Regions from separate parts of the Microcoleus sp. A6-C6 genome, predicted to be linked through region 4. Evidence: riboswitches for the same ligand, from Rfam matches in the RefSeq annotation. Region 4 holds a riboswitch; each other region holds the start of a gene.
The links. A riboswitch is a leader RNA that binds a small molecule or an ion and turns the genes downstream of it on or off. The one in region 4 is predicted to bind cobalamin.

Region 1 (9,193 bases), on a different contig from region 4:
GCAGATTTGTTGTTTGCGATTCTGACAGATCATCGTGGAAAATAGAGGACACAACAATGTTCATTTGTGTCCAATTTAGCTGCGAACGTACTCATAAACTTCTGTTTACCGCCGAGGCCAGATCCCCCCTAGCCCCCCTTAAGAAGGGGGGGACAAGAGTATTCTCAAAGTCCCCCTTTTTAAGGGGGATTTAGGGGGATCTAGACTTGGATACTAACCAGAGATACAAAGGTTTGAGGCAATTGTTGACATGAATGAACATTGTTGTGTCCCTACAGTTTATCGCAATAGCCTACAAATTTTAATCTTGTTCCCAAGCAGCGGCGGCTTCCCATCCCAAACCGCGACGAACCACAATCGGCTCGCTTTCTGTCAAATCAAGAATGGTAGAAACTTGATATCCCGGATCGGAATCATCATCGACAATGATATCTACTAACTTTAAAAAAGAGTCAAATAATTCAGCTTTGCCAAAGCTTTCTTCTTGTTCAGACGGCACGGGTGCTGCACCTTCATCATCAGTGGTAATATGAGCAGATGTGGAAATAATCGGATTGCCCAAAGCTTCCACAAGTGTAAAACAAAGCGGGTGGTCGGGAACGCGAATACCGGTGGTTTTGCGTTTTGGACTCATTACCAATTTGGGCACTAACTTGGTAGCTGGTAGCACAAATGTGTAGGGCCCGGGGATTAACCGCTTGATAATTCTGTATGCTTGATCGCTGACGGCAGCATATTCGGTGATATTTGACAATGAGGAACACAGGAATGTTAAAGGCTTATCATTGGATAGTTGCTTGATCCGCCTGACTCGTTCTACGGCAGACTTGGAGTTTAGATCGCAGCCGATCGCGTAAACTGTATCTGTGGGATAAAGCATCACTGCCCCATCTTTGAGAGCTTTTGCAATCTTCTCGATTCTGTCTTTTTGGGGTGCAACTGGATGCAGTCCGTAAATAATTGCCATGTTAAGATATTGCAGGCTAAGTGGGCGATCGAAATATCGACTGAAACAATCAATGTTGAAAATTAATTGCTAATAATGAATAAAATAGCTTATTTTGACTGTCCAACCGGCATTGCTGGCGATATGTGTATCGGATCTCTCCTCCACGCTGGTGTTCCCCTAGACTACCTAATCGAAAAACTCAACTTACTCGGCATTTCGACAGAGTACCAATTGCGGGCGGAATTAGTCCACCGGAATACTCAACAAGCAACTAAATTTTATGTCGATTTAGCAGCCGATTTGCCTTTAAAGTCAAACAATCCGGCTGCTGACTCCGCCCTCGATCCCTCGGAAACGGAATCCCCGACTTTCGACAATCGGCACCACCACCACCACCATCATCACGGGGAAGAACATTCTCACAGTCACGGCGAAGAAAAGGCAGAAATTAGCCACATTCATCATCGCAACTTGCCAGAAATTGAGCAAATTATTGTCTTGGCAAAGTTGCCTCCGCGGGTGGAAGCGTGGAGTTTGGAGATATTTCGCAAATTAGCAGATGCAGAAGGTTCTGTGCATGGTATTCCAGCAAATGAGGTTCATTTTCATGAGGTGGGGGCTACGGATGCACTTGTTGATATTGTCGGTACTTGTTTGGGTTTGGATTGGTTGGATATTGATGAGTTTTACTTTTCGCCGATGCCGACTGGTGGGGGTACGGTGAAGGCTGCACATGGTAGGTTGGCGGTGCCCACGCCTGCGGTGATGCGGTTGTGGGAAACTCACCGAGTGCCTGTTTATAGCAATGGGATCGATCGCGAATTGTGCACTCCTACGGGTACTGCGATCGCTTGTACTCTCGCCTCTGCTTTTGGTCCGCCGCCGCTGATGCAGGTTCTGACTATTGGTTTGGGTGCAGGTTCTCGTAATCTGGCAATTCCTAATATTTTGCGCCTCTGGATTGGTAGGAAGGAAGAAGGAAGAGGGAAGAAGGAAGAAGGAAGAGGGAAGAAGGAAGAAGAAAGAGGGAAAAAGGAAGAAGGAAGAGAGGAGAATTCAACTAATGATCAATTAGCCATTACCAATTTGCAAGAAACAGTCTGTGTTTTGGAAACGCAAATTGATGATTTGAGTCCGCAGGCGATCGGCTATGTTTTTGATGCTTTGTTTGCGGCCGGATCTCTGGATGTTTTTACTACGCCTATTGTGATGAAAAAATCGCGGTTGGGTGTGCTGTTAACTGTGATTTGTCATCCCGAATTTCAGGATGCTTGCGAAGCTGTGATGTTTCGGGAGACTACTACTTTGGGTATTAGGCGATCGACTCAACAACGAACTATTTTACATCGAGAATTCGAGACTGTTCAAACTGAATACGGCGAAGTACAAATAAAAGTTGCGAAGTCTGGAGAAACGATTGTTAATGTGCAGCCGGAATATGAAGATTGTGCGGAAATTGCCCGACTTAAAAATGTTAGTTGGCGCGAGGTTCATCGGTTGGCGCTGCAAAGTTGGTACGATCGCACTTAATACACTATTCTGAAGAACAGGCAAGATGCCTGTTCCACAAAAAATTAATTTTCTTGTGGGGTGGGCATCCTGCCCGCCAATGAAGGCTAAATCCAGAAGAAGCGGCGGTTGAAACCGCGTCTATACAGACAAAACCTGCCTCCGCAGGTTGAAGATTAAAGTCGTCGGCGCGTGTCTAAAATTTGTTGTTGCAATTCCTCGAAAGCGGGCATTTTTGAGTTATCATTTTTCTCAAATATCGCCTTTATTTGGTCGATTAGCTCGATCGCCAGCGGTACGCCAAGCTGCAATTGTTCCAAGACATCCCGCTGAGCAAAAACGGTTTCCGGTGTTCCTTCTAGAATCAATTTTCCGCGATCCATCACAAACACCCAATCAGCCCAGCGGTAGATGAAATCGAGGTCGTGACTTGCTAAAAGGATGGTAGTTCCGGCTGCGTGGATTTGTTGCAGCAAACCGATGAGTTGTTTGGTGTGGCGCGGATCGAGATAGGCGGTAGGTTCGTCTAACAGCAGGAGTTTGGGTTTGAGAATCATGATATCTGCGATCGAAACGCGCTTTTTTTGTCCTAAACTGAGGTTATGGATTGGTTCGCGGGCGAGTTCGCTTAAGTTGAATTGCTCGATCGCCTTTTCCACTTTTTCAGCAATATCAGATTCCGGCAATCCTAGATTGTACAATCCGTAGGAGATATCTTCTTCTACTGTGGAAGCGACTAATTGATGTTCGGGATTTTGAAAGACGAGTCCGATTTGTTGGCGCAGTTGCGTGAGATATTTGCGATCGTAGCGGAAGGGTTCGCCTTCCCAGCTAATCATGCCATGTTGCGGTTGGTACAAGCCATTTGCTAGCAGAAACAAGGTGGTTTTGCCGCAGCCGTTTTGACCGATGAGTCCGCAGCGCTTCCCAGCGGGGATTTTGAGGCTTAAATCTTGAATTGCTACTCGCGAACCGCAGGGATATGAGTAGGAAGTGCGATCGAATTCGAGAATTGATTGAGACATATATTGATAATTAGATAAGATAAGATAAGATAAGATAAGACGGCGAATGGAATTCGCGACTATATAAACGATGTCCGCCTCCGCGGACTGAAGAAGATAACGTAATTTTAAGGGCTTTTCTTCAACCCGCGGAGGCGGGTTTTGTCTGTATAGACGCGGTTTCAACCGCCGATTCTTCTATTAACCGCGTTTATCTTTTTCTATCAACTGCCAAAGTTGAATCTCATAACAAAGATGCTGTTCAAAAAGTTGACTCGCCTCCAATCCTTCAACCACCAATTTTTTAAACCAGCGACGAAATATCCAACGCAGGAATTTATGAATTGGCGGAACTGCGATCGAAATTAAATCCGCAACATAAATCATTGTGTTCAGTCCATACCTGCGGAAAGTATCGACATATAGGTCAATTGTTGGTAAAATATGAGTGGAAATATCCTCAGCTTTTACTAAATTAAACCCCGCTTGCATTAATGCAGTTTCCAGCTCTTTGACAACATGACAATTAGAAAACATTCCTTCTGTATAATTAGGATTAGATCGCATCATATCCGCAAGCAGTACGTAGCCTCCAGGATTGAGTACAGTCGCCGCACCTTTAGCTATATCGACAGCAGACATATATTGGCTACTTTCGCTAAAGAGAACCAAATCGTAGGAGTGGGTGGCTTGGAAGTCTTCAAATTTGGTGAGGTGGAAGATGGCGCGATCGCCTGTACACTTGAGAAAGCGCTGTTGTTGGAACGGATCGGGCGCGAGTCCTTCCACTGCAAAAGCGCGATCGAGCAAATAAGCCGCATTTCCACCAATCCCGCATCCTACATCCAGCACAGTCTTGACTTCTTTGGGGATAAAATCTAACAATTTATCTGTGTAAGCTTGCTGAGCGTTGCGCAGGCGTGCGATCGTGAGTTCATCAGCAGGAACCGGCAGAGTCTTCCAATAGCCGTAATGAAGATAGGGCGAATCTGTCAGCCCCAAATAGTAATTCAGCGCTGCATTTTGGTAGCGAGTTACTTTGGAAATAGAAATTGATGTTTGCTTCGACATGGAGAGAATCGGGTAAATTTTAAGATTTCCGGGAGGGTTGAAATTCTTCCCAGCGCTTGCATATATGTTAATAGCACTGAATGGCAGAAATTTTCAACTTTTGCCACAAAATCCAAAATTCCCTTGTCATTCGCGATCGACAAACCGACAACAACAGCAGATTAATTGTAAAAATACTGAACTAACCATCATCTATACCTCGCAGATGAAAACAACAGGTAAACAAATCGGCGGGCATCCTGACTCGGAGATTTAACTATCCTAGTATCATCTCATTACAGTTGCGGGACAGCGCCGGATTTTCACCGAACTTTCCCCCTTGCGTCTGATGGCTGTTCTCCATCAGAGCCGATCGATCTGCCGAGATATTAGCACTATTTTAGATATTTCACAAAATACTGATTCTGTTGGGCGATCGCCCATTTACCACATTTTTCATAATTCTTTCATTTTTAGGGGTTCTGTGATAAATTCAAAAAATGAAAAGATTATGAAAATCAGCGATCGTCGATCGGGCTGTCTGCCGTAATCTGTGGCAAATTTAGCTAGCATTTTGAAATATATGCCCAAAAATCCTCAAATTCTCACTCCATCTCGCCCTTTCCCCCTATCCCTCCTCTCCTCTCCCGTTTGGAAACAGTATCAGATAATTGGGTTGGGGCTGCTGCTGGGAGTGTGCGTCAGCGGGTGCAACACTCAGACGACGGTTGAGCCTCCAACCAATCAAAATCGAGCTTCTAGCCCAACCGCCACCGATTCGACCCGAAAAGACAAAAAAGTTATTCTCACCACCTTCACGGTGCTAGCAGACATGGCGGAGAACGTCGCCGGTGACAAGGCAACTGTTCAATCCATTACCAAGCCAGGGGCGGAAATTCACGGCTATGAAGTCACTCCCAGCGACTTAACACGAGGGCAAAAAGCCGATTTAATTTTAGACAATGGCTTGAGCTTAGAACGCTGGGCAACTCGATTTTATAACAGTTTTCCCAAGGTTCCTCACATTACTTTGAGCGAGGGAGTCCAACCCGTTAATATTGCTGGCGATGCCTATCAAGGTAAACCAAATCCCCATGCTTGGATGTCGCCCAAAAATGCTTTGATTTATGTTGATAATATTCGCAAGGCTTTAGGAAATATCGATCCGGCTAATGCTGCAACCTATGACGCAAATGCCGCCAAATACAGTGAACAAATTCGGGCGATCGACGAAAAACTCAAACAAGCTATTTCAGCCATTCCCCCGGACAAACGCTACATAGTAAGTTGTGAAGGCGCTTTTTCTTACCTTGCCAACGATTACGGTTTGAAAGAAGTTTATATTTGGCCTGTCAACGCCGAACAGCAATCCACACCGAAACAAGTCGAACGGGTGATTAATACAGTCAAAGCAAACCAAATACCTGCTGTATTCTGCGAGAGTACCGTCAGCAACCAAGGACAGCTTCAGGTAGCCAAGGAAACAGGCGCAAAATTTGCCGGGGTGTTTTATGTCGATTCCCTCTCTCCAGCGGAAGGCCCAGCATCAACCTATCTTAAGTTACTTGAATACAATGTCAATACTTTGATAAAAGGGTTACAGGATAGTTGACAGTTGACAGTTGACAGTTGACAGTTGACAGTTGACAGCGAAGCTAAAAAAATGACGGTTGATGGTTGACGGCGAGGCTGAACAAACGGGGATTTAAACCTGGTTTATAACACCGCGTGCAAGTTCTGTAGGTAATTCATAATATGGAGAAAATTAGATGAATGAAATAAGTATCGATATTGAAAATGTCACTGTTGCCTATCACGGCAAAGTTGCCTTGCACAGCGCCTCGCTGCAACTCAAAGCAGGGACAATTTGCGGTTTGGTGGGGATGAATGGTGCGGGCAAATCCACGTTGTTTAAAGCCATTATGGGGTTTGTGAAACCAAACACTGGACGAGTTTTAATTAATGGGTTGCCCATTCGTCAAGTACAAAAACGCAATTTGGTTGCCTATGTGCCTCAGTCGGAAGAGGTAGATTGGAATTTTCCGGTGAATGTTCGCGATGTGGTGATGATGGGGCGCTATGGGTACATGAATCTGTTGCGGATTCCTAGATCGATCGACAAACAAGTGGTGCGAGAAAGCTTGGAAAGGGTGGAAATGTGGCAAATGCGCGATCGGCAAATCGGAGAGTTATCCGGCGGACAAAAGAAACGTACCTTTTTTGCGCGGGCGCTGGCGCAACAGGCAACGGTTTTGCTGCTGGATGAACCCTTTGCCGGAGTCGATATCAAAACTGAGAAAATGATGATTGATTTGTTGATGGATCTGCGTCAAACAGGACATACAATTCTCGTTTCAACTCACGATTTAGACTCTATTACCACGTTTTGCGACCAAGTTGTGTTAATTAATCGCAGCATTCTCGCCTATGGTAACACCTCTGATGTGTTTACCGAGGAAAATCTGTCCCGTACCTTTGGTGGTGCGATCGGTGATTTATCTTTGGCCAAAAATCGTTTAACTCAAGTCAATCAGGAGGAGCAATAATGGACTTAATTCAGTGGTTTGCCGCACCGTTGCAGTATGAATTTATGGTGAAGGCGATTTTAGTCAGCGCCTTAGTAGGGGTTGTTTGTTCGGCGCTTTCGTGCTATATGACTTTGAAGGGATGGGCATTGATGGGTGATGCGGTTTCTCATGCGGTGATGCCGGGGGTTGTGATTGCTTATGTGCTGAATATTCCTTTGGCGGTGGGGGCGTTTGTGTTTGGTGTGGGTTCGGTAATTGCGATCGGCTTTATCAAAGCGAAAACTCGCATCAAAGAAGACACGGTAATCGGTTTAGTGTTTACTGGATTTTTTGCCTTTGGTTTGGTGTTAATTTCTAAAGTCAGAAGTTCGATTGACTTGACGCATATCTTATTTGGCAATGTCTTAGGCATTTCTGATTCAGATATTGTTCAAACTGTAATTATTAGTGTCATAACCTTAGTGACGCTGGCAGTTTTACGCAAAGATTTAATTTTGTTTTGTTTTGATTCTACTCACGCGCGATCGATCGGTTTAAATATCACATTTCTATATTACGTGCTGCTATCTTTGCTATCGCTAACAGCAGTGGCTGGACTTCAGACAGTAGGGATTATTTTAGTAGTAGCAATGTTGGTGACTCCGGGAGCAACCGCCTATTTATTGAGCGATAATTTTGACCACATGATGCTAATTGCGATGGCGAGTGGGGTATTTTCTAGCGTCATGGGAACTTATATCAGCTATCACATAGATGGGGCGACGGGCGGATGTATTGTGGTGTTGCAAACGTTGCTGTTTGTGTTGGCGATGATTTTTGCTCCGAAACACGGTTTATTGGTTAGAGCTAGGAATTCACGGGCGATCGATTAATAAGAGTTGGCGGTTAAAACCGCTCTTAAACAAGCCTAATTCGCCTAGATATTTAAGCCGGATTAGGTATAACATCAAAGTCAATATTTTTATACAAATCTGCCAGCACAACTTCCACAGAAATAGAAGTTAAGGAAACTCGATCGCCCGCACAGCTATATTCCGAAAAAATCCACTTATTCGCGTCAATTTTAGAATATTGCTGCACTTGTAGCCGATATTGATCGATTAATAAATACTCCTGAAAACTCGGAATACTGCGATAAGCCGCAAACTTTTCATCGCGATCATAAGCTTTGGTACTTTTAGAAAGCACTTCCGCAATCAGCACAGGATTAGTAATTGTATCCGTCCGTCCCAATTGTAACTCGATCGGGCGCGCTACTACCATCACATCAGGGTAAGTATATTTGTTAAACTGCGGAACCAAAAGCCGTTGATCTGATGCAAAAATACTGTAATGTTTACCCTTGAGACTTACTCTCAATACAGAATTTAAGATGCTCGTAATTTCGCTATGATTTGGTGTGCCACCAGCTATCAGAATTATCTCCCCATTGATAAATTCATGTCGCTCTTCAGAATTGATTTCCAATTCTAGATATTCCTCAGCCTGGTAGGTTTTCGTTTGAACTTGCGCGATCATACACAACTCTCTCCTTTAATCGACTGATTCCAGTTTATCATATTCTTCTATGAGGACTGTCAAGGAAACATCAGCTAATTTTGACGACGGTTTTAGTAATATTTGAGTATTCATAAGAATAAATTCAAGTAACAATTATGCCCTTAATTATAACGGGCTTGCTAACTCCAGAGTGGGATAATTGAGAATGGTGCAAGATGTCTATCAATTCGCGATCGCACTTCCACACCTAGAAACCGAGTTTTTACCAATTCTACGGGCTGGAACCTATGGATTTCCCTAAAAAACCCGGTTTCTGGCCACCCGTGCTTCCAAGAGTTAGGACGGGCTAGAAGCCCATCCCACAATTGTTTTTTCTTGTGGGATGTTGCTCTGAGCATCGTCCCGAATCTACAATTTAAATGGGCAACAGACGATCGCACGCGCGATCGCCCTCCTCACACAAACTACGAATCGCGATCGAGCTTCAGCACAGCCATAAAAGCCTCCTGCGGCACATCCACAGTACCAACAGACTTCATCCGCTTCTTACCCTTCGCCTGCTTTTGCAGCAACTTCTTCTTCCGCGAAATATCACCACCGTAACACTTCGCCAACACATCCTTCCGCAAAGCCGGAATATGTTCCGAAGCAAT
Region 2 (8,085 bases), on a different contig from region 4:
ATGGCAAAGCAACGGTAGAAGATTGCAATATCTATGATAACGGCAGTCTGGGAATCGGTGTCGGATTGGGAGGAAAGTTGATCGTGCGCCGCTGTCGGATTCATGGTAATGAAGGTGAGGCGATCGCAGTTTACAGAGATGGCATTGCTACGGTGGATGATTGCGATTTGACAGGCAATTCTGGCGGTGCTTGGCGGATTGTAGATAACGGATATGTGCGTGGTAAAGACAATCAAGAATAGAAGAAGTCATTGGTCATGAGTCATTGGTCATTGGTCATTGGTCATTAGTCATTGGTCATTAGTCATTAGTCATTGGTCATTGGTTATTAGTCATTTGTTAGTGGCTACCCATTACTAATACTCGATGCCCAATTACTCCTTCTAAATTCCTAACAATTGAGCGGGATTTTCTTTGCTCATTAAATCAATTTCGCGCTGAGAAATTCCTTCATCCATTAACTTTTCTACAAATAACTTGTAACCTTCGGCAGGCAAAGGATCGGGTTTTCTTCCCAAATCTGTACTCAAAACAAAATGCTCGGCTCCGATTAGTTGGATCGCTGTTACCATCTGATTAATCGAAACATGATGCCAGTTTTTGTGTCCGTCATCAGCGGCATTTTCTCCCATCAAATCGTTGACAAATGCTAATTCTAGAAACGCTCCCATCTGGGCTGCTGTTTGCATATTTTCTAGGGACAAACCGGGTACATCTGCCATTGCGTGGGTAATCAGGATGTTTTTAATGTTGAGAAGTTTGGCTTGCCGGACAACAGCCATAACCTCTTCTGAGGAAATGTGCCCGGTTTCCAAGACTAAATTATTTCTAGCTACAATCTTGAGTACCGCTGCTGTTTCCGGTAAAACTTGGCCGTTTTCCGCAACTTTAATGCCGATTCCCGATTTGCCAAAAACCTGCAAATGATGCTCGGAATCAACGGTTGGTAGCCACACTACTTTACCATATTTGCCGCCGATGCGGTGCATTGCTTCTACAGCGTCGGGATTAATCCCGCCTACGGAATGATTGAGAACAATTCCCCCGAAAACTTGGATTTGCGGTACAATTTTATTGACCAGAACTGCCCGTGCTGCTGTGCTGCCATAGTGATTTTTTAGCACAACTGCTTTCATGTGCGATCGCGCCGCCGACTCAGCTACCTCAAAATCGTCTAACCTGCGGGGAATTACATCGGGAGACGAATGGATGTGAAAGTCGATCGCACCTTCGACAATACTCTCATGCAAATTGACAACCGCAGGCTCTCCGACAGCATACACGGGCAAAGAAAAAGACAACCAAATCAGACCAAATACAATTATCTTAAACAAAAGATGTAACCGCATTTGCGAAATCCGCTGCATACTCTTCGTGCATCCCCAAAAATCCCGGAAATCCACGGTTTTTGCTCCTGTTAATTTGCTTCTGCTTGCGCGCTCAATTCGCAAGCCACTGCTTTATTTTTCATCATTTGAAAGATGTTATAAAATCCGTTAGCGCGGGAAGGTGTCAGGCTCACATTCAATCCCGTATCTTGAATAAAATCTGGGGTAATGCTAACTATTTCAGCAGGGGTTAATCCGCTCAAACCTTCCACGAGCAAGCCAACTAATCCTTTGACTAACTGAGCGTCAGAATCGCCTTGATACAAAACTTTGCCGTCAGTCAAATTGGCGGTAATATAAACTTGCGATACGCAGCCAGAAACTTTGTTTTCGGGCTGTTTATCGGTTTCGGGAAATGCTGGGAGTCGCTTAGCATACCACAGCAGTTGTTCGTAGCGCTGTTTTGGGTCGGCGTGTCGCTGGAAGCGCTGGACGATTTTGGCTAGGGTTGCGGGTAGCGCGGTATTTGCGGACATGATTCCAAGTAGCGGTTTACTGCGCTAATATTATAGCTTCGATTGTACCTGTAGGGCGATCGATATAGTCATGGACGCGCCGGTGGCCAGAAACCGGGTTTCTGACACCCCGCGCACATCTAAGAAACTGGGTTTCTGTGATAATTTACGCATCCCCACCAAAATTGAGGAAGAAACCGGGTTTGATGGACGAAAATTATTCGTTGTAGCCTACAGATTAGCTAAAAAACCCGGTTTTTTTGGTCTTGATGCGTCAGTCCTGAATTAGTCAGATGGTTTAGATTGAGAATCCTGTTTAGGAAGATGCAGCTTTGCTATTTGCGATCGCACTATTGCTATTGGAACAAACAATGCACCGCTAGCCAAACCGATCGCAAACCGAAACCCCAAAAGTAAAAAACCCTCTAGCTTCCGTTCTGGGACTGGTTCGATCGCAACTTTGTGTTGAATCAATTGCATCGTATATTTTTTTCGTTCAAATGGGTGGACTGAGGTTGGAATTCTTCCCATCCTTTGCAGATTTGCTCGTAACATTGCGAGGGCGAAATCGGTAGATTTCGCAGATAAAAGAACGTGACTTCCCGACCGGATTCCAGCAGCAGAATGATGTCTTTGCTAGGGTTATAGGTGTCTGCAGCTTGCAAAATATGACCGTTTATGTGGTGATTTTGCAGGATGGCGGTGTCGGGAGCCAATAACCAAGCATTGAGAAAGGGAGCTAAACGACTGCGGGGCACAAAATGCGATCGGAATGTTTCACCAGTAACTCCCATCAATGGGTTATTAAGACTACAAATTACTGCACCTCGTTCACCATTCAGATAGCCAAGCCAAGCGTTATAGCCTAACACCAACAGATTAGTTGCAATAAAGGATTGCTGCCAATCTTCGCTATTTGTTTCAGATGTCATCATCTATTAAAAATCCAGTATCAATTTATCAACCTATGCGAACTATGAATTGAGTTGAATTTAGGCATTAAGAGCGGAAGTTTTAGGGTGTCAAACTTGGTTTAAATTCCTCCCAGCGCCTACAGACTTGTTCGTAGCAATCGGCAGGTAAAATTGCTAGTTTGCTTAATAGATTGACCTCTGTTTGACAACCAAATTTAAGCAAAAGCAGAATATCTTGCTCTGGATTGTACTTAGCAGTTGCTGCTATCACAGATGGAATAGTCGATGAGTCAACGGATAGCGATCGCAGATAAAATCCCATCAAATTCAAAGGAATAAACTGGATTTGAAAAGGAATTAATTCGAGGTTAGTCATTGTAGAACCAAGAACTTGAGTATCCACATCACAAACCACAACTCCCCGCCCGAAAGACTCAAATCCCTTCCATCCTGTATAACCAATAACCAGCAAATTGGTGTGAATAAATCCCTGTTGCCAGCAGCCAAAATTTCCTTGCCAAACGCTATTTTCCGGTCGCATTTACTTCCTCCCGCAGGATTTTAGCAGCTTCCACCATATTTTTTAGCGCCGGAATTACTTCTTCCCAACGCCGTGTTTTCAAGCCACAATCGGGATTTACCCAAATTTGTTCAGTTGGTAGATTAGCAATGCCAGTTCGCAGTTGTTGCAAAATCTGTTCCGTCGTTGGCACCACTGGACTGTGGATGTCATAAACGCCATTACCCACTTGATAGGTGTAACCTGCGGCGGTTATTTCATGCAGCGTTTGGTTATTGCTGCGGCTATTTTCAATCGAAATTACATCGGCATCTAACCGTTCAATATCTTTGATGATATCGCCAAATTCGCAGTAGCACATATGCGTGTGAATTTGAGTTTGAGGATTAGCGCTTGCGGTAGCCAGAAGAAACGCATCTACGGCCCAAGACAGGTATTGATTCCAGTTTTCCACTTTCAGAGGTAAGCCTTCGCGCAATGCTGGTTCATCTACTTGAATTACTTGCGCTCCTGCTGCTTCTAAATCTGCTATTTCATCCCGCAATGCCAGAGCTATTTGAAATGCTTGTACCTGTCTGGAAATATCGGTGCGCGGATATGACCAATTTAAAATTGTTACGGGGGCTGTTAGCATTCCTTTAACTGGTTTTTGCGTCAATGATTGCGCTACTTTGAACTCGCGCACCGTCATTGGATTAGTGCGTACAACATCACCGTAAATAATCGGCGGACGCACGTAACGGCTGCCATAGCTTTGTACCCAGCCATTTGCAGTGAAGGCGAATCCATCCAACTGTTGTCCGAAATATTCCACCATATCGGTGCGCTCAAATTCGCCATGCACTAACACATCTAGCCCAATTTCTTCTTGAATTTTAATGCTCTCGGCAATTTGAGCGTCGATCGCAGTTTGATAGTTTTCCTGATTCAATTCACCCTTTTTGTAGCGCAGCCGCAGTTGTCGCACTTCCGGGGTTTGAGGAAACGAGCCGATCGTTGTAGTGGGAAAAATGGGCAGAGAAATCTGTTTTGATAGCCGCAAACCGTAGGATAATTTGCGTTGAAAGTCATTCGTTGTCAAGCTTTTTAGACGTTACTGCACGGCAATATTGGTCGGGCTAAATTTCTCGAAGGTTGTCCAAGCCTCGCTAATTTTAGCGCGATCGCTTCCAGTTTCTTCTCCGGCTAAACTGCGTGCCAAAAACTTCACAGCTTGCAGTTTTTGTTCGGCAAAACTCAACACGTTGCGGAGAGGTTCTGGCAACTTTGTTTCCCGTGCGGCATCGTAGGGAACAAACTGCAATGATGCCGACGGCTGAATTACAATATCGGGCGTAATTCGCTGAATATCTTGCAGCACTGGTAGCACTTCTTCTGGACGAATTTGCCAAATATTGCGAGCATCTACAATTCCCACACCCAATCGTTTATCAGCAGGAAATCCCTGTTCTTTAAGCAATTCCAAATTGCGTCCGCGAGTGAAATCTAAGCTAATTGCAGCAACTGGTAACTGCATCACCCAAGGATAGGTATCTCCCAAATCATCAAAGTAAGTAACTAAATCGATGGGAAGTTTAATTTCAGCGAAGGAACTATAGGTTGACTCAAAGGCTTCTTTGAATTGGCCAGCATCCCCCATAACCAAAGCAGGTTCGTGAATTTGAACTTCAGAAATACCCAAGTTTTTTAATGCTTTCAGCAACGCAATATAACGCTCTAGCAATCTTGAAACTGCTTCATTTAAGGGTATATCAAACCGACTCAATCGCAGTAAAGTAATGGGGCCTAAGACAATAGGTCTTACTTTTTCGCCTAATAAAGTTTGAGCGCGATTAACTGTTTCTAGAAAGTCGCTGAAATCGGCAGGCTGCCATTCTGAGGGAATTTCTGGTACCAGGTAGTGATAGTTGGTGTCGAACCATTTAGTCATTTCTAGCGCCGGTATTCCTTCTTTGCCCCGCGCCATTGCAAAGTAGCGATCTAAACCTGATAAATGCTGAAAGCGATCGGGGATTAACCCCAGGCGAACTGTCCAATCCAGAACATGATCGTAGAGGGTAGTATCGCCAACACCGATGCGATATATACCTGATTTTAGCTGTGTTTGCCAGTTTTCTATTTCTAGTTTTCTGACTGTTTGCAGTAGATTATGTGCATTTAATTTGTTACTCCAAAAGGCTTCTAGTGCCTTCTTGACTTCACGATTTTTACCAATGCGAGGATATCCAATGGTTGCAGTTGAAATTGACATAATTTTTCCTAAGTATGGTTAATCAATAAATAGAGTCATCAGTACAAAGAGCGATCGCAATTGACTGAATTTTTACTATTGATATTTTCTGAATTATCCAGTTGAGTTTTTGACATTCCATAGAAAATTTGTCGGAAAATAAGGGTATCCGATGCTGAATTTTCTATAGCAATGCCATCAGATTGCAATGTGACGCATCCAAGACAAAATTATCTGAACTTCCAACATAGCCATAACAAAGCTGTTAGAAATTACAGCAGGCAAAAGCCCAGTAATATTTCTTGCATCTAAAACTAGATAATGCTGTTGAGGCTAACTTTTTTAACTCACTGTGTCGCCCTAGAAACCAATTCCACCACAGGTTTCTCACGGGTTAAGGAGCATAATAGCCGATCGCGCAGCGTCTCTAAAATCGAATCGAATTGAAAACAAAATGCTGAAGACATCCGTACCTCGCAGATGGATTAAATTGAACAATACAATCGGCGGGCATCCTGACTAAGAAACGACTATACGCTTCATCACAGTTGCGGGACAGCGCCGGGTTCGCACCGGACTTTCCCCGTTTCCTCTGGTGGGTGATCTCCACAAGAACCGATTAGGTCATACCATAGCACATTTTTCAAAATATGCAACCCCTAAAATCAAGTCTGGCGATCGAATATCATCAATAATCTTGGACGCAAGCGCGATTTGAAACCGGGTTTTTTACCAAAATCCTTCGTTCCAGCCAGCAAATTAGGCAAAAACCCGGTTTCTTTGGTTTCGATGCGTAAGTCCCGATCGAAATCATTTGCCTGCATCTTTAAGATTCGGCGTTGCTTAATCAGGGTATGAAAAAGAATTAGGCAAAAATCCAGAAGCTTTGTGGACAATGGTTTTTATGATTTGCATATTTAGCCGTTCATACCGTAAATCAGCAACGCCAAAGCCGAATATTTGCCACCCAAACCTTCAACAATTGTCCGCGTATTGGCAACCAGCATTTGGCGATCAATATCGCCTGCACTTCCCAGTTTAAGATTTGTTGCAATTTGAGTAAATCTAGCTCGCCAGTGATAACAAAATAATCCAATGTGGGTAAAATAATTTTATCAGGGCAACTCGAAGCAGCGAACAAGTTTACATCAGAAACCGGGTGGGAGTGATGAGTACAGTTTTAGTGGTGGAAGATTCCCGCAGCCAGCGGGAGTGCATTTCACATCAGTTGAGATGCAGCGGATTAAATGTAATTCAAGCATCAGACGGTGTGGAAGCGCTGGATAAAGTTGGAAGAAATTCCCCAGATTTAGTATTATTAGATATCGTAATGCCCCGCATGGACGGTTACGGAGTTTGCCGTTTAATTAAAGCTAATCCCGAAACTCGGAATATACCGATCGTATTTTTAACCGGGAAGGGACAGCAGTTAGCTTTGTTCTCCAGGGCGATCGATCGCGCCGAAGCGTATGTTAGCAAACCTTGGCAGCCGAGGGAACTTTTGTCAACGATCAAAAAAGTGTTACTAAATGCCAATATTAAGTTCGATCGAGCTTCAGCGGACGCTTGGACGGAATACGGTATTTTAAACTTAAGTACGATCGAACTGTATCAAAGTAGCGCCGATGCTTGGACAAAATATAGCACTCAAATCATTAAATTGTATGATACCAGTTTAGCAGCTTTTCAGCAAGCTTTGGCAATTGAACCGAGTCACTCGAATGCCAACCAATATCGCAATCGAGTCCAGACAATCCGGGCAATTTTGATGAAAAAATTAGAGGAGACTCAACCTTGCAAAGTCTGCGATTATTATTACGGGAAAGACGGCATTAATTGTGCAGTGCATCCCGCTGGTCGCCCTCAAGCTTTCTGTCGAGATTGGGAATTTAATTAATTAAAATCAATGAAAACAAATAACCGCACCAACTTGGAAAAATTGCTGCAAGAAAGAAACGAACATCCCGAAAAAATGGCAGAAATTGATGCCGAAATTAATGCAACTTTCAGCCAAAATCACACGATTTTGGTAATGGATATGTCGGGATTTTCGCGCACGACTGTCCGCTACGGAATCATCCATTTTCTGGCAATGATTCACCGGATGCACGGAATTGTCAAACCGATAATTTCGGAATGCGGCGGTACTGTTGTTAAGGAGGAAGCCGACAATATTTTTGCAGTGTTTCCCGATGTAAAATTAGCAGTGGAAGCTGCAATCGACTCTCTGAAACAAACGGGGGCTGTCAACACGACACTGCCACCGGAGATGGATATTTACCTCTGCATTGGTATTGGCTGCGGCGATGTTTTGATGCTGGAAGGAGAGGATATGTATGGATCGGAATTTAATCTAGCATCCAAGCTGGGAGAGGATTTGGCGGAACGGGGAGAGATTTTGCTCACCTCAGCGGCGTTTGAAAATTTGGAAGGTGAGAAGCAAGATTGGGAAAGATTGGAAATTTCAATTTCGGGTTTGGAATTAGTGGCTTACAAGCGGGTATCATCTACTTAATTTGTCTCATAGTTTTTAATAATATAGAAAATAAAATTAATGATTACCCGCGTTAAACCAAAG
Region 3 (9,193 bases), on a different contig from region 4:
AAGCTAGTACAAAATCCGGTCGTAAGAAAAGCTATTTTGTCATTATAAATGTTAATTATTCTTCTGAGGGTAGTCTGCTCGTCAATCCGATTATGAAAAATCCTATAAACTATCATGCAACACAAATAAACTATCATGCAACATAAATTGCTTAGGAAAATAAAAAATGCTGCATTGAAAGCCTCATCGAATATCATTGCCACGAAAGAAAACAATGCAAACAATGCAAATAATAAAAATTGCCCGATAATAGCAATAATCATAGCCAAATTCCTATTCATCATACTTCCAAGTGCAGCTCCACATAAACTAAAGAATATCAGCGCAATTACCATCCCTATCGAGGCAGCAATTGATAGAATTGTATTGTTCGATAGGGGTAAATTACGAATAACTTCAGTAACAACAGACAAAACGAAAAAATATAAAATTAATCCTATTAGCGATCCTAATACTCCTCCTACCCAAGTTTTTTTATTTCCATGTGATTCTGCTAAGAGTGTGATTTCAGCAACTGCAAATCCATAGACTAAGCTCATAATAATACCCAAAGCAATCTCATAGTTGCTGCCCATACTAAATAGAAAGCCGAATAACACCAACCAGCAGATCAAAATCAGGTTGCCCTTAGACAATAAAGTAGTTAGTTTTGGTATAGGAAGGAGAGCTGTTGTGACTTTAATTTTGAGTTGATAAGTGTCGGGTTCGGAATTTGTATGGAAGATTATATAGCGCTCATAAGCTTGACTTGCCAACAATTGTTTGGTATCAACTAGGATTTTGACATCAAAATTATTGCTCTCAAATTTCTGCGGCTCAAACGAGATCCAAGGGTGATCGTAAGGTGTATGCGGCGGATCATTCGGATGCGGCGCGACTTCCCATCTGCCACAAAGCATTGTATCGGGAATTGGGTTGCTAATTGCGATGGTTTGTGTTATTGTTTCTCCATATTCTGTAGCGGCAAATTCCAGCGTATCGCGCTCAAGCCTCACTTTCGGCAAGCTACTAACATCCAGAGATTTCAGAACGGCTAAAGCCTCAGTCGCTGACTGATGTCGATCCTGCAATCTCGGTGCTACCATCCTGTCCAGCCAGTTCATCCAACCCTGCTGCAATGGCGGTACTAAATGCCGGAAATGAATGCTATAATTATCATCAATTAAGTTACCGACATCCACGGATTTTGTACCTGTTAATAGGCAAATCAGCGTCGCCCCCAAGCCGTAAAGGTCGGATGCTTGTGTTAATTGTCGGTTAAACATTTGCTCTGGTGGCATGAATCCCATTGTGCCTTTGACAACGCTGCTGGCGGCGATGTTTCCACCTCCTAAGCGGGCAAAACCGAAGTCTACTAAGTAAACATTTAACTCGTCATCGATTAATAAGTTCTCTGGTTTGATGTCGCGGTGGATTACGGACGGTTTTTGGGATTGCAGGTAAGCTAGAATTTCTAAAGTGGCGATCGCAATTTGTTTAATATCCGGCGGCGAGAAAGTCCGGGCGATCGCACATTCGGCATTTTTGTATTCCTGCACCATGCAAAATCCGCTGTCAGTCCCGAAAGCATCGAGATAGCGGGGAATTCCCGGGTGTGCGAGCTTTTTGAGCACTTTGATTTCTTGTTCGTAAGCATCGTATTCCGCCCAGCTAGCACCTAATTGGGCGAATTGAAATTGCTTAATAACAACGGGCTTATTTGTGTTAATTTTTGTAGCGAGATAGGTGACGCGCCCGCCCAGACTGTTGTATCCGAGTTCGCTGGTTAGTTGATAGCCGTGGGTGGAAAAGTCGGGGAAGGTGTTCATAAGGTTTGTAGTGAGGACTTCAGTCCGCAGAAATATCAGAGGACTAAAGTCCTTACTACGAACGGGGTTAATTTATGTGGGTAGATATTAAAAATCGCTGTTACCAACATAACTTTTTTGGGAAAGGGCGGCAAGTGTGGTAAGATTTGAATTTGCGATCGGTTCTAGCGGGGAGCAGCCGCCAGAGGAAACGGGGAAAGTTCGGTGCAAGTCCGGCGCTGTCCCGCAACTGTAATGAAATCCTTGTGGTTTCTCAAGTCAGAATGCCCGCCGATATCTAACTCACTTTTACACGCATCTACGAGGTATGGATGATGAATGGAACTAACACGGCTGTACGCACAAAACACTGTCTTTTAGTTTGTACTGCTTGCGCTAGTGTTTGGAAAGATGGCAAGCGCGAAGGTAAAAGTGGCGGCCAACAATTCATGGAAGATTTATCGAAACTCGCTAAAGATTGGAAGTTTTCAGATGAATTTGATATTCGGGAAGTTGAGTGTATGAGTGCTTGCAGTCATGCTTGTGCCGTGTCTTTTGCTGCTGCTGGAAAGTATACTTATTTGTTTGGTGATTTGCCTGCCAATGAGCCGGAAAGCGTCGAGGCTGTGCTTGAATGTGCGAGTCAATATTATGCTAAGCCGGATGGTTTGTTGCCTTGGTCTGAGCGTCCTCAAGCTTTGAAAAAAGGTGTTTTGGCGAAGATTCCACCGCTGGGAAATTAGAGATAAGGAACGAAAATTTGGCGTTGCTGAACTTGAGTATGAATTGACTTTTTTTACCATTGAGTAAAACATAGACTTTTTGGGTCGTTGAGGTTTTGGGTAGAACTTAATTCATACCGTCAATCAGCAACGCCAAGTCCTCACTAAGAACCTGCTGTTTATGCTTGCATTCTCAGCCAGCTAAACACTTGTTCGGCAGTGATACTCATGGGAATCATTTCGGGCACGGGAACGACATCGCTACCTTCGCAGAATTGCGGTTGTTGATTGGGTAAAAATACTAAAATTGATCGATCGCCTGGATCGACTAGCCATCCCAACTGACAATTATGTTGCAGACAGTGAATATTTTTTTTAGTTACGCGATTTGAGCTTTGTTGTGGCGACAGGATTTCGATCGCCCAATAGGGTGCAATTAGCACATCATCCAACGGTTCGCCGTTCTCATCAAATTGAATCTGTTCCCACAATAGTACCGCAACATCGGGAACAATCGATCGCCCGCCAAACGTACACCGCAACTCAGGAAAAGCATAAGCTATCTTGGGAGTTTCAGTCACACAATTAATTTCGTTGCAGCTTCTTAATTGCAATAGGCTGTGCTTTGTTTTCGGCATAGGTTTTTGGACGATCTCGCCTTCAATGTATTCGCTGGCTGGTTTCGTTTCTGGCCGTTTCAGAAATTCTTCAAGGGTAATGCGCTCAATTGCGATCGTCATAAATAAATTCCTCAATGCTACCGATCTTCATTGTAAGACAAAAAATATTTATCTTGTATAAAAGTGCTGTTGAATCGCCTAATTTTGCAGAACAATCTGCTGTTTAAATTCAAATAAATTAGGACTTTTAGGATCGTAAGTAGCGCGCAACCAATGCACGTTGGGAGAACCAAAAGTTTCAACTCTAGTAAAGTTTTTCAGTCTCGGAAGTTGAGTTTCATCGGTAAAACGGGGTAAAGGTTTATCGATGCGGAAGTAGTGAGTATCGCCGTGCACGAATACGACTTGTCCCGGAAAACTGCGGGTTTCTGTTTCCAGAGTTGTGATAAAATCGTTGTAGCCAGTTATTCTTTTGTCGGTTCGATCGAGTTCAAAGCCCGGATTTGCCTGAGCAACTAACATAATTCCTTTGCTGTTGCTGCGTTTGGCTAAGGTAAAACATTCTTTGATCCAGGCTAAATTAGCTGAATTGCGATCGGCATATTCTTGATCTTGTTCAGGTGTGCGACCAAAATTGTTGTTACTTCCCGGCATATTTATCGCAAAAAATACCATCCCATTATAAGTCCAGCGGACATTTTCACGGTATTTAGCAAACTGTGGGTTTTCGCTTTGACGGGTGAGAGTCAAGGTGCGCTTTCCCAAACTTTGAGTACCTTTGTTGAAGATTTCCCGCAGTTTAGCGAGTCTTTCTATGGGATTATTTTAACTGCTGTTATTTGAACGGTGACAGTCAGTCCATTCGTTATCGCCATAGACGAGAATAAACGGCATTTCAAATTTGTTAAATAACTGCTGGCGACTGACAAAAGTTGCATCATCGCACACACTAGAAGCGTTTTTGATATCGCCGTCGTGGACGACAAATGCTGCGGGCGATCGATTGATTTCTGCAATCAAATTCGGAAATTTTGCTTCTTGTTCTGCACTGTAGGGCAAGTCGCCAATTAAGGCAAATTCAAAAGGTTTATCGCCAGAATTTTGAGCGTAAGTTAAAATACTAAAAGTGGTAATTGAGATAAAAATATAAAAGGCAATAATTAGATATTTTTTAGTCATTTATTTCGCGAAAACTAATTTAGTTATGATACCATAGATGCCGATAAATCACTATTAAAAGTTATGGATTTTCGTCGGTTGCTTTCGGTAATTGCTGTGCTTTCGATCGCAAGCTGCGACATCCAAACGCCAAAACCCAATATACAGCGCGAAAGTCGTAGCTTGCGGGGCGGGATGCCATCGCCCATTGCAGCCACTATACGCGCAAAACCCAAGTCTGAAATCAAAGAAGCACAACTGATTGCTGTGGGCGATATCATGATGCACAGTACGCAAACGCGATCGGGCTACGACGCAAAAAAGCAAACATACAATTTTGACAGTTTCTTCGCACCAGTTAAAAGTATCCTGTCAAAAGGCGATTGGGTAACGGGAAATCTCGAAACACCCTTAGCGGGCAAAGATGCGGGCGGATATACGGGATATCCGCTATTTAACGCACCGGCTCAATTACTGGATGCGGCTAAAAAAGCTGGATTTAATATCTTGACAACTGCCAACAATCATGCTTTGGATCGGGGAGAAACAGGAGTAATTAAGACGATCGCGAATTTGGGCGATCGCAAAATAGCGTCCACAGGGACAGCCAAATCGAAAGCAGCGGGCGATACGACTTTAATCATCACCAAAAACAAGATTTCACTTGCGATGTTAGCCTACAGCTACGGCACTAACGGCATCCCGATACCCAAAGGCAAAGATTACCTGGTTTCGCTAATTGACGAAAAACAGATAGTCAAAGACATCGCCAAAGCCAGAAAAAAAGGAGCAGATATAATTGCAATTTCCCTACATTTTGGCGACGAATATCAGCGACAGCCAAACCCCCAACAAAAACAATTAGTTGAAAATTTATTAAAAGCCGGTGCAGACATCATTCTCGGCAGTCATCCCCACGTCGTGCAGCCTTACAAAATCTTTAAATTCCCCGGAAAAAACGGGAAAACAAGAAAAGCCGTAGCAATTTATTCAATGGGAAACTTCATCTCCGGTCAGACTCAAGATCATACAGACTTAGGCGTAATTTTGCAAATCAATATTCGCAAGAAATTTCCCGAAAAAACTACAGAAATTACTAGCATCAAAGCAATTCCAACTTGGGTACACCGCTATACTCTGAACAATAAATCTAACTATCGCATTCTGCCATTAGAAACAACTGTCACCCAGAAAAAAGATGCGCTGCTAGCAACTTCGCAGTATCCAGTTTTAAAAGCATATTTACAAGAGATGAAAAATCATCTTAATTCTTTGAATAGTCAGAAAACATCAAAGTAATTTGGCATTTAGAATTGGTGATTGGAATTGAAGGCATAGCCGAGAGATTTATATTCCCAGGCAGTACCCATTGGTAAGGTAATAACTTCAGCTAGGGAAGCATTTGTCAATCAGGAATTATGCTCAGAATTTACTCAAATTTTGGGTAGAAAACTTAGATTTTGGCGATCGAACAATCATGCCGAATTGTCAGCAAATAAATTTACCCAAACTTGGATATCCTTTCCAATAAGTGCGAAATGGACAGCAGAATAGCGCGTCATATCAACTCCGCTAGCATCGGAATTGTACAATCGAACCAACAGTCAATACTCAACTATCATTCAGTTTGTTGACTGACAGTTAACAGTCAACAGTCAACAGTCAACAGTCAACAATAATTCTGGTGCAACCGGAATTTATATCAATTGACCCCCTGGTAAGCTTTGGAAGCAATCATGTATCCAACGGAAGAGGGTGTAGTGGAGTAGAGCGACTTTTCTTTTTGTGATTATATTCTTCCGATACGCCAAGATAATCGGATGATTGATATCTGCCGAATATCTCAGCGAAAACGTTAGGCAATTTTCGGTAAGGAGAAACACCCATATCTTTAAGCATGATGTCAATATATTGTTGAAAGCGAGTGTTAATCGCACAGGATCGCGAAGGTTCAAATTGAATATTTGCGCGTTTCCACTGGCGGATATATTCAATACTTTTTTCCATATTTTCGCTGGAAGGTAACTCAAGTTCACCACGCAAGTAAGCACACAGCCATTGTGTGGCAATTTCGACTGCTGGTACGTGCATATATCCATGATTGAACCCGGCAAAGGCAATGCCAGGAATGCGAGGATGAAGCAAGTGGCGATATAACTGCACGCCATCGGGTTCGATTTCCAACATTTTTCGATATTGATCAGGCAAAAATGGAAAAATCGGCGTTTGTGAACCCAAAGATAGAATGACTAAATCGCATGGAATCTCGCAACCATTTTTCAACTTTACTGATTCTCGCGAAAAACCAGATAATTCTGCACGGTGGGGCGAGATTTTTCCTTCTGCAATAAACGGATAGTAATTTTCAGGCGCAACCGCTGTGGCTGAACGTAAATCAGGCAATAGTTTGTGATCTGGTTGTACAGCTTGGATGCGGCGCTGGGCCTCTTGACCTTTTCCAGAAACATTTCGCTGAACTTGAAAGCGGAAGATGGATGCAATCAAATCCCAAAAACCTGAAACAATGAAACCAAGGCGATTGTGCAGGAAACGTTCAATGGCGGTTGGATGTGCCCAACTTGTCATCATCACTGTTCCAAAACGGCTGAATAATGCGTGGGTAAAATGTACGCCCAAAATCCATTCTGGCACAAGCCAGCGCGGTGTACGAAATACATGATTTACTTGTGCGCCTTGTTTGGCTGCGAAAGTCGCCATGTCCAAAGCACTTTTTCCGAAGCCAAGGATTACAACTCGTTGATTGTCGAATATATCAAGGGTGTGGACATCCCGTTCAGTGATGATTTTGCCGCCGAAATTTTCTATACCTGGAAATTCAGGTTGATACTTTCCTTCTGTATATTGCCCAACTGAGATAACGACGTATCCAAATAATTCTTCGTGAACGCCATCCTGGTTTTTATATTTTAATAGCCAACCATCTTCTGTTTCTTTTAGTTCGATAACTTCGTGATTTAACCGCACATCAAGATTTAAATGGTTGACCGCTTGCTCCAAATAATTCAGGATTTGTTCTCCGGTGGGATGTAAATCAGGGGTGAATGGCCAGGGAAAATCAGATAAATGATACTGTTCCTTGATATTTTGCAGGTGTACGTTTGGGTATGCAAGTGCCCATACTCCGCCAACCTGTTGGGATTTCTCGAAAACAACTGCTTGGAAACCATTTTTCTTGAGAATATGGGCTGTCGTAATGCCTGATATTCCCGCGCCAATAATGGCAATTGGCATACCGTTTTTGTATTGCATATATTTGAGTCTCCTTATTTGGTATGGGTATTAGAATAATTTTACTGAGGCAGTGACCAGCAACCGGAAAGCCTTGCACTTATAAGAGTTTAAATCGATCGCTCTTAAAAAGACAGAAGCGTTGTCACCCCGTCAGATCTGCGACCTTAACACCAACTGCTGATAGTAGCCTAGTTGATTAGACACTAAGGGGGAGAGCAATTTTTGCAGTCTGGCTGCTACAACCTCAGTTTCTGGATCGGGTACATTCCGATCGCCAAAAGGATGTAATTAATAACTAATAACTCATAACTGCTCAACTAACCAAGAAATTGCCCCTTCAACATCAGCAACCTGCTCAACATCGGGAATCGGCGGCCGCTGCACCATCACAACCGGAATACCCAGTTCCCTAGCAGCCACAATTTTCGCATAGGTAGCAGCGCCGCCGCTGTTTTTGCTGACAATTGTATCGATGCGATATTCTAACAGCAATTGCCGCTCATCTGCCAAAGAAAAAGGCCCCCTTGCTAATAACAATTTACCGTTAGGAACAGGAGTATTGGGTGCAGGAGGATCGATCGCCCGCATCAAAAACCAAATAGCATCCAAACCCGCAAAGGCAGCCAATTCCTGCCTACCAATCGTCAAAAACACCCGCTGAGACTGCCCTGATAAAGCCGTTGCAGCCTCCGAGTGGTTGGCAACTTCAATCCAGCGATCGCCCTCCACCATCTCCCAACCAGGGCGCACCATCATCAAATGAGGGACATTACACTCAACCGCAGCGATCGCAGCATTGGCAGAAATCTGCGCCGCAAACGGATGAGTCGCATCGATTAATAAGTCGATCGGGCTACAACGCAAAAACTCAGCCAGCCCAGTCGCCCCACCAAACCCCCCAATTCGCACCGTACCCGTTTTTGGGGTCAAAGGCTGTTTAGTGCGTCCTGCTAACGAAGATATCACCTCGATATCAGCGATTTGAGACGCTTTGGCAGCTAGTTCAACAGCATCACCCGTTCCGCCCAAAATTAATAAGCGTTTTTTCATAAAATTACTCCTAAAATATCGAACCAATACCCGGAATTTCGGTTAATAATGTCTTTAAGTAAAGTTTCAACTGCCACCAAAGATGATTCGCTCACTTTTCACATTTTTTACAGTATTAATTGTAACTGGGTTAGTTTGGTTGGGGAATATCGCGCCCGCTACCGCACAAGTACAACCAACAGATCTCGCCGATCCCCAGCAGGAATTAGGAGAACTTGTTCAGAAAGCTTTTGAAGCTACAAATGAAGGCAAATTTCCCGCAGCCGAAACTTTGTGGACTCAAATCGTTGACAAATTTCCCTCACAAGCCGCAGCTTGGAGTAACCGAGGTAATTCTAGAGTTAGCCAAAATAAACTAGAACTAGCAATTGCTGACTACGAAAAGGCGATCGAACTAGCTCCCAATGCCCCCGATCCCTACCTAAATCGCGGCACAGCCTTAGAAGGTTTAGGACGCTGGGAAGAAGCAATCGCCGACTACAATCATGTACTAGAATTAGACCCCAAAGATCCAGCAGCCTACAACAACCGAGGTAACGCCGAAGCAGGTTTAGGTAAATGGGAAATAGCAATTGCCGACTACGGAAAAGCCTTTGAATTAGCT
Region 4 (6,190 bases):
ACACAAAAAGGATAAGCCTGGAAGTGTGCCGCTTTCAGGCACGGGATAGTCAGTTGATTTGAGGTGAGAGATGAGAGATTTTAGATTGACTGCACAGATAAATCTGGCCGATATCTCTCATTTGTAAACTTTGTTTGAGATCCATAACTCCTGTCTTGAAGCAAGTATCCGTCTGTGAGCTCAAGATACAGACTTTTGCTGGCTGGGTATCATCACCAGTGCCCAATAGGGAACCTCTGCCGGATCGACATCTGCGATCGCCCGAATTCGCTGATTCGGCATAGTTGCGCGTTCTATATATAGTGCGCGATCGAACTGTCCCAACTCAATCAGCACATCCCGGACTTTCGCAAAGTGCCTCCCCAGCTTAATAATCACAGCAGCATCAACCAGCGCCAGCCGATCGCGCAAAATATCCGCATCCAGCGTCGCAGGCATAATACTTAACACATCGTTACGATAAGTCAGCGGCACTCCCAGCGCACTCGCACTCGCCATAGTCGAAGAAATTCCCGGCACAACTTCGGTAGTAAACTTTCCCGACAAGCGGTTAAACAAATACATAAACGAGCCGTAGAGAAAAGGTTCGCCCTCGCACAAAACCGCCACATCCCGGCCCTCGGTGAGGTGGGCGGCAATTTTCTCGGCTGCAATATCATAATAAGGTTGAGACGATCGCGTGGGACTAAAAGGCAGCGGCATCGGAATCTCAATTTGTTCTGGACGCAAATAATCTGCGACGATCGCCCGCGCCAGCACCTTACCATTTTCCATCGCCGGATACGCAATCACCGGCACCGATTGCAAAATCCGATAAGCTTTCAATGTAATCAATTCCGGATCGCCAGGGCCGATACCCAATCCGTACAATTTACCAGTAGTCTTAGTCATAGTTCGTCCTCTTGAGCTAACGCATTCACGGCCGCCGTTGCCATTGCACTGCCACCTCGGCGCCCGTGTAGCGCGATAAATGGCACTCCCCGACTGTTGGCAGCGAGTTCGGCTTTGGATTCAGCCGCCCCCACAAATCCTACCGGGAAACCCAGAATTAACGCTGGTTTGGGAGCTCCCGCATCTAGCATTTCCAGCAGTCGGAATAAAGCAGTCGGGGCATTGCCGATCGCGACAACTGCACCATCTAACTTATCTAGCCATAAATCGAGTGCTGCTGCCGATCGAGTATTGCCGATTTGGCGCGCCAACTCCGGGACATCGGGATGCCAGAGGGTGCAAATCACTGGATTGTCGGCGGGGAGACGTTTGCGAGTGATGCCTTCGGCTATCATTCGGGCGTCGCACAGAATCGGCGCGCCTGCTGCGAGGGCTTTGCGCCCGTGGGTGGCGGCATCGGGGGAAGCTGCTAAGTCTGTAACGATGTCGATCATTCCGCAACTGTGAATTAGTCGCACGGCGACTGTTTCTAAGTCTGCTGGTAGGCTTGACAAGTCTGCTTCGGCGCGGATTGTGGCGAAGGATTTTGTGTAGATTTCTGTTCCGTCTCGGATGTAGTCAATCATTAAAATAATTGGGAATTGGGAATTGGGAATTGGGAATTGGGAATTGGGCATTGGGCATTGGGCATTGGGCATTAAAAGACTGTACTTAACTTTATTTGAAATTGTTATTATGGGTAGTTTGTTTGATTGATGAAATAGCTTTTTAAATGAACCGCAAAGGCGCTAAGGGCGCGAAGTAAGAAAGAGAAGGGGAGATGATTACAATTTTTCGGTTTTAATGGATATTTTTTGTTTTAATTCTGATTTTCTGGGCTAAGTAATTTCTGCAATTTGTCGATCGCCCATCGATCGCAAAATTCGCCAAATGACTCCCGATGTTCTCGCAACTGCTGATATACTCGAAGCATTTGCTCGATCGCGCGGGGCATCTCGGTGACAGTCACAGCGGGGAAGATTTGCCGTCCAAAGGGCAAGTCTTTTTTACCTACATAAATGTTGTAACCTGCGATCGTCTGGTTTCCCTGCTCAATCTGAATTCCTATTAGGGTGATGTCTATTGGCTGGTGTTGGGCGCAGGATTTTTCGCAGCCGCTGAAATGGATGTTGATCGATCGGTTGATCGTCAGTTTTTGCGCTAAATCCCTCGCCATTTCTAGGGCGTGACTTTGAGTATCTGTCGCCGCCGACGCGCAGCCGCTGCTACCGGCGCAAGCAACTAAGCAGGAATCTAGGTTAGTTGCGGATGAGTGCAATCCTAAATCGGCGATTTGCTGTTTGACCTCAGAAACTTGGGAGTTGGGGATGTCGGAAATCACCAGATTTTGCCACGGTGTAAGCCTCAGAGTGCCGTTGGCGAGATTTTTGGCTAAGTTTGCCAAATTCCGCAGTTGCTTTGATTCTAGCTTGCCTAAAGGCAGGGCAATGCCGATGTAGGAGAAATCCGACTGTTGCTGACGGTGGATGCCGAGATTGGCGTTAGGTTCGATCGCTCTTTCTGAAAGTTCGATCGCGCTTCGCCTCAAGGGAAACGGCAATTTTGTCTCTACTTTTTCGAGATAACTTTCAACGCCCCAATCGGCTAGCAAGTGCCGCAAGCGCGGTTTTTTGCCCTCAATTCGCGGCCGATTTTTGGTGTATTCCAGATAGACATTAGCGAGGGCTGCTAATACTGAAATAGTTTGCGATTGTTCGAGAATAATTGCTGTATTGCTGTTTAAATGTAGGCGGAAAACTATTTCATAATTTGTCGGAATGCTTTCTGCTACTAATAAAATATCGTTCCGTAAATTGCGGATTGAGACTAATTCCCCGCCATCAAAACCAATGCTGAATTTAGCGGAAAGTTCCGATAACTCAGGATGAGTTTGCAGGTAATCATCCCAAGCTTTCACTAGGGGGCGAGTATCGAGTAACTGCTGTCTGTCGATTCCTGCTGTTGGGCTTGCCATCATATTACGAATCGGGTCAACTTCAACGCGGCGAGACGCTAATCCCAATTCCTGCAAATCTTGCCAAACTTCTGGGGGAATTTCTGAGTGCAATTCTCTAATTTGCAAATTTGCGCGATTTGTGATTTGCAAACAGCCGGTACTGTAGCGATCGACTAAATTGGCGATCGACCAACATTGTTGTACGCTTAAAATTCCCCCCGGAATCCGCATCCTCGATAATATTCCGTCGCGGGCGCGAGAACCGGAGAATAGGCCCGGACAAGTCGGTAAATCAGTCAAAACTAACAAATAATCTCCTTCCCCGTGCGACGCAGGGAACCTACAAGTAAACGCGCAAAACGCGCCCCGAAATCGGCATTCTGACTCTCACAGTTGCGGCACAGCGCCGGAATTGCACCGGACTTTCCCGCTTTCAGGTTTAAGAAATGTATCACAAGTCGATCGCCCGCAGCGAAAATTCTCAACTTTCTTAACAAATGCCCGCTAATTTTGTATAGTTTTCAGAGGAATAGCGAGAAACAGACTTTTTTACAAAAATATAAAGGTTGCAGACCGCAGATTCGCTAAAAAACCCGGTTTCTTTGGTTAAAGTGCATCCAGGACTCAGTTAAATTGATTCGCTGGCCCAGATTCATACCAATGCAACGATACTTGTTATTTTATGGTTAATTTGGCTTGGCTAGTGCGATCGCCCATTGCCCCAGTAATAGTAACAGTTCCCGGTCGCAGCGCTTGAAATGTGCCCGCTGATTGCGTTTGAGCAAGCAACGGCTCCAGATTGGGAGATTTGCTGGGTGCACCAGGTATCGGTTGCTGATAGTCTGTAGTCGAAAATCGGAAATAAGTTACTGGCGGAAGCAATCTCCCCTTTGAATCGGAGACAAACATTTTAAAGGTAATGCGATCGCCCACGCGGACGGTTGCAACTTCTGGTAGAATCCGAAGTGTCCAATCAGGCGGGTAAACAATACCGGACATAGAGAGTGTTTCTTCTCCACCTTTTTTTGCGAAGACGGAAAACTCTCCCGGCGCAATACCAGTCACAATTCCCTTTGAGGAAACTTTGACGATTCCTGCATTGTCAGACGACCACACCCACTGTTTCTCGGACTGCGTATTTCGTACATTACACCCTGAAGGGTCGTCGGTACTCGCGATTTTTAGCTTAGTCGTTTGACCCACAATTAAAGGATTTACTTCCGAAGAATCGTAGTAAAGGCAAGGGGGACCGTCAACTAGACGTAGAAATGCTCGGTTCTCCCATACCGTAATACCTGTGAATCCGAATAACAGAACAATCGCAGTTACGCAGCCGAACCCGATTACTTCGTTCTCTTTTTTCTTCATATTTAATATTGGTTTTTTTTGTATCTATTGATGAACTTGGCTTTGAGTATGTTGTCGCAAGCTGCGTGAAGCGAAGCTATCCCGTAGGGAATCGCCCAAACATCGAGTCGCAAAAAGTAGCAGAAAGACTGGGAATGAGGCAAGTAGAAGCAAGAATTATGAATAAAAATCCCATATTATTCTTGAGAATTGATAAGTTGTAATTAACAGTAAAAACTCAATGGACAAATGGCTTTCGGTGGTGGGGATTGGCGAAGACGGACTTTTGGGATTGAGCCCGATCGCCCTTTCCCTACTCGATCAATCTAAAATCGTTGTCGGGGGCGCGCGCCACCTCGCAATGCTACCAACAGACGACACCCGCGAAAAATTAATTTGGGCTTCACCACTACAAACAACAGTTGACAGCATCATCAGCCGTCGAGGAGAGTCTGTTTGCGTGCTCGCAAGTGGCGATCCGATGTGTCACGGGATTGGTGTCACGCTGTCGCGCCAAATTCCGATCGCCGAAATGACAATAATTCCCGCAGCATCGGCTTTTAGTCTGATTTGCGCGCGTTTGGGTTGGGCGCTGGCGGATGTTGAGACTTTTAGTTTAACAAATCGCCCGATCGCCTCGATCGCCCTTGCTTTCTATCCCGGTGCACGCTTGCTGGTGTTGAGTGCCGATCGACACACACCGGGAAAAGTCGCCGAATTGTTGACACAGCGGGGTTTTGGCAGCAGTTTGATGACTGTGTTCGAGCGGATGGGGTCGGAGGCGGAACGGCGGATCGAGGGGGTTGCAGCGGCTTGGAATGTGGCGGATTTGGCGGATTTGAACGCGATCGCCATTGCAGTTACAGCCGATCGCGAAACTCTGCTGCTTCCCCGCACTTCGGGTTTACCGGATTCTGCCTATCGCCACGATGGACAGTTGACTAAACGGGAGGTTCGAGCCGTTACTCTGTCTGCGTTAGCGCCGATTCCGGGGGAGTTGCTGTGGGATGTGGGCGCTGGCTGCGGCTCGATCGCGATTGAGTGGATGCGGTGTCATCGGAGTTGTCGGGCGATCGCGATCGAGCGTCATCCAACTAGACTGGAATATATTGCCGAAAATGCCTCTAATTTGGGTGTTCCCGAACTCAAAATCGTGGCGGGAGACGCACCGGCTGCTTTGGCAAATTTGCCGCCACCGGATGCTATTTTCATCGGCGGCGGTGTCACTGCTGAGGCTTTGTTAGAAACTTGTTGGAATGCTTTAGGTGAAGGCGGCCGTTTGGTGGTAAATGCGGTGACTGTTGAAAGCGAATTAAAGGTTTTGCAATGGCATTCTTTGCACGGCGGCGAATTGATCAGAATTGGGATTCAGCGCGCTGGGGCGATCGGTTCTTTTGTGGGTTGGAAACCGCTAGCACCGATTACTCAGTGGGTGGTAGTTAAGGGGTAATATCAATTCTGATTTGGATCGGAATTATTTAACCACAGAGTACGCAGAGAACACAGAGGAAGAGATGAGAGAGATGAATCATGATAGGTGTCTTCTGTCCACTATGCTAATATGAAAGTTAGTTTACATTGTTTTATGAGGTCGTCATGACCAGTTCGCTATCTTCTACAAGCATTTCTCGCTATGTCACCCGCAATCCTGAAGTTTTGCAGGGGGAACCGATTATTGCAGACACTCAAGTTACTGTACGGGATATTGTGGTGTTTTGGAAATCGGGAATAAAGCCTGAAGAAATCCCACAGAAGTTACTTCAACTCGTGACGGCTGCTCAAGTTTTTGATGCGATTAGTTTTTATCTGGATAATCAGCTAGAAATTGACGATCGGATTGCTTGGTATGAGGCGCGTCCGATGTTGAATGTTTCACCTCTTTTGAGATGTAATCCGTTGCTAAATGAAGTCACGAAATATGTTGAAGCATATCGCCGCGATCGAAATTCCGATATC

Region 1: linked by a shared signal. The riboswitch ahead of QUB52_RS10475 (class I SAM-dependent methyltransferase) and the one ahead of cobG (precorrin-3B synthase) in region 4 are both predicted to bind cobalamin.
Region 2: linked by a shared signal. The riboswitch ahead of QUB52_RS13390 (hypothetical protein) and the one ahead of cobG (precorrin-3B synthase) in region 4 are both predicted to bind cobalamin.
Region 3: linked by a shared signal. The riboswitch ahead of QUB52_RS03550 (DUF1636 domain-containing protein) and the one ahead of cobG (precorrin-3B synthase) in region 4 are both predicted to bind cobalamin.

What each region holds. Positions count from the first base shown of each region.
Region 1 is NZ_JAUBVR010000019.1:20,101-29,293, reverse strand. It holds gene QUB52_RS10490 (L-threonylcarbamoyladenylate synthase) at 302-967, opposite strand; gene larC (nickel pincer cofactor biosynthesis protein LarC) at 1,043-2,479, shown strand; gene QUB52_RS10480 (energy-coupling factor ABC transporter ATP-binding protein) at 2,635-3,483, opposite strand; gene QUB52_RS10475 (class I SAM-dependent methyltransferase) at 3,664-4,533, opposite strand; cobalamin riboswitch at 4,746-4,901, opposite strand; gene QUB52_RS10470 (metal ABC transporter substrate-binding protein) at 5,066-6,124, shown strand; gene QUB52_RS10465 (metal ABC transporter ATP-binding protein) at 6,282-7,058, shown strand; gene QUB52_RS10460 (metal ABC transporter permease) at 7,058-7,912, shown strand; gene QUB52_RS10455 (Uma2 family endonuclease) at 7,965-8,558, opposite strand; gene lepA (translation elongation factor 4) at 9,005-9,193, opposite strand, start outside.
Region 2 is NZ_JAUBVR010000027.1:69,448-77,532, forward strand. It holds partial or broken gene QUB52_RS13355 (right-handed parallel beta-helix repeat-containing protein) at 1-242, shown strand, start outside; gene QUB52_RS13360 (DUF6282 family protein) at 384-1,349, opposite strand; gene QUB52_RS13365 (SufE family protein) at 1,418-1,864, opposite strand; gene QUB52_RS13370 (hypothetical protein) at 2,129-2,323, opposite strand; gene QUB52_RS13375 (hypothetical protein) at 2,314-2,778, opposite strand; gene QUB52_RS13380 (hypothetical protein) at 2,858-3,298, opposite strand; gene metE (5-methyltetrahydropteroyltriglutamate--homocysteine S-methyltransferase) at 3,282-4,358, opposite strand; gene QUB52_RS13390 (hypothetical protein) at 4,371-5,528, opposite strand; cobalamin riboswitch at 5,996-6,142, opposite strand; gene QUB52_RS13395 (hypothetical protein) at 6,173-6,331, opposite strand; gene QUB52_RS13400 (response regulator) at 6,676-7,404, shown strand; gene QUB52_RS13405 (adenylate/guanylate cyclase domain-containing protein) at 7,414-8,022, shown strand.
Region 3 is NZ_JAUBVR010000004.1:69,769-78,961, reverse strand. It holds gene QUB52_RS03555 (serine/threonine protein kinase) at 1-1,808, opposite strand, end outside; cobalamin riboswitch at 1,951-2,097, shown strand; gene QUB52_RS03550 (DUF1636 domain-containing protein) at 2,120-2,530, shown strand; gene QUB52_RS03545 (Uma2 family endonuclease) at 2,689-3,249, opposite strand; gene QUB52_RS03540 (hypothetical protein) at 3,328-3,879, opposite strand; gene QUB52_RS03535 (hypothetical protein) at 3,955-4,308, opposite strand; gene QUB52_RS03530 (CapA family protein) at 4,372-5,586, shown strand; gene QUB52_RS03525 (flavin-containing monooxygenase) at 6,022-7,557, opposite strand; gene QUB52_RS03520 (cobalt-precorrin-6A reductase) at 7,843-8,589, opposite strand; gene QUB52_RS03515 (tetratricopeptide repeat protein) at 8,672-9,193, shown strand, end outside.
Region 4 is NZ_JAUBVR010000083.1:17,300-23,489, reverse strand. It holds gene QUB52_RS24625 (precorrin-2 C(20)-methyltransferase) at 181-891, opposite strand; gene QUB52_RS24620 (precorrin-8X methylmutase) at 888-1,517, opposite strand; gene cobG (precorrin-3B synthase) at 1,751-3,196, opposite strand; adenosylcobalamin-variant (AdoCbl-variant) riboswitch at 3,253-3,332, opposite strand; gene QUB52_RS24610 (hypothetical protein) at 3,563-4,255, opposite strand; gene cbiE (precorrin-6y C5,15-methyltransferase (decarboxylating) subunit CbiE) at 4,476-5,684, shown strand; gene QUB52_RS24600 (DUF433 domain-containing protein) at 5,831-6,190, shown strand, end outside.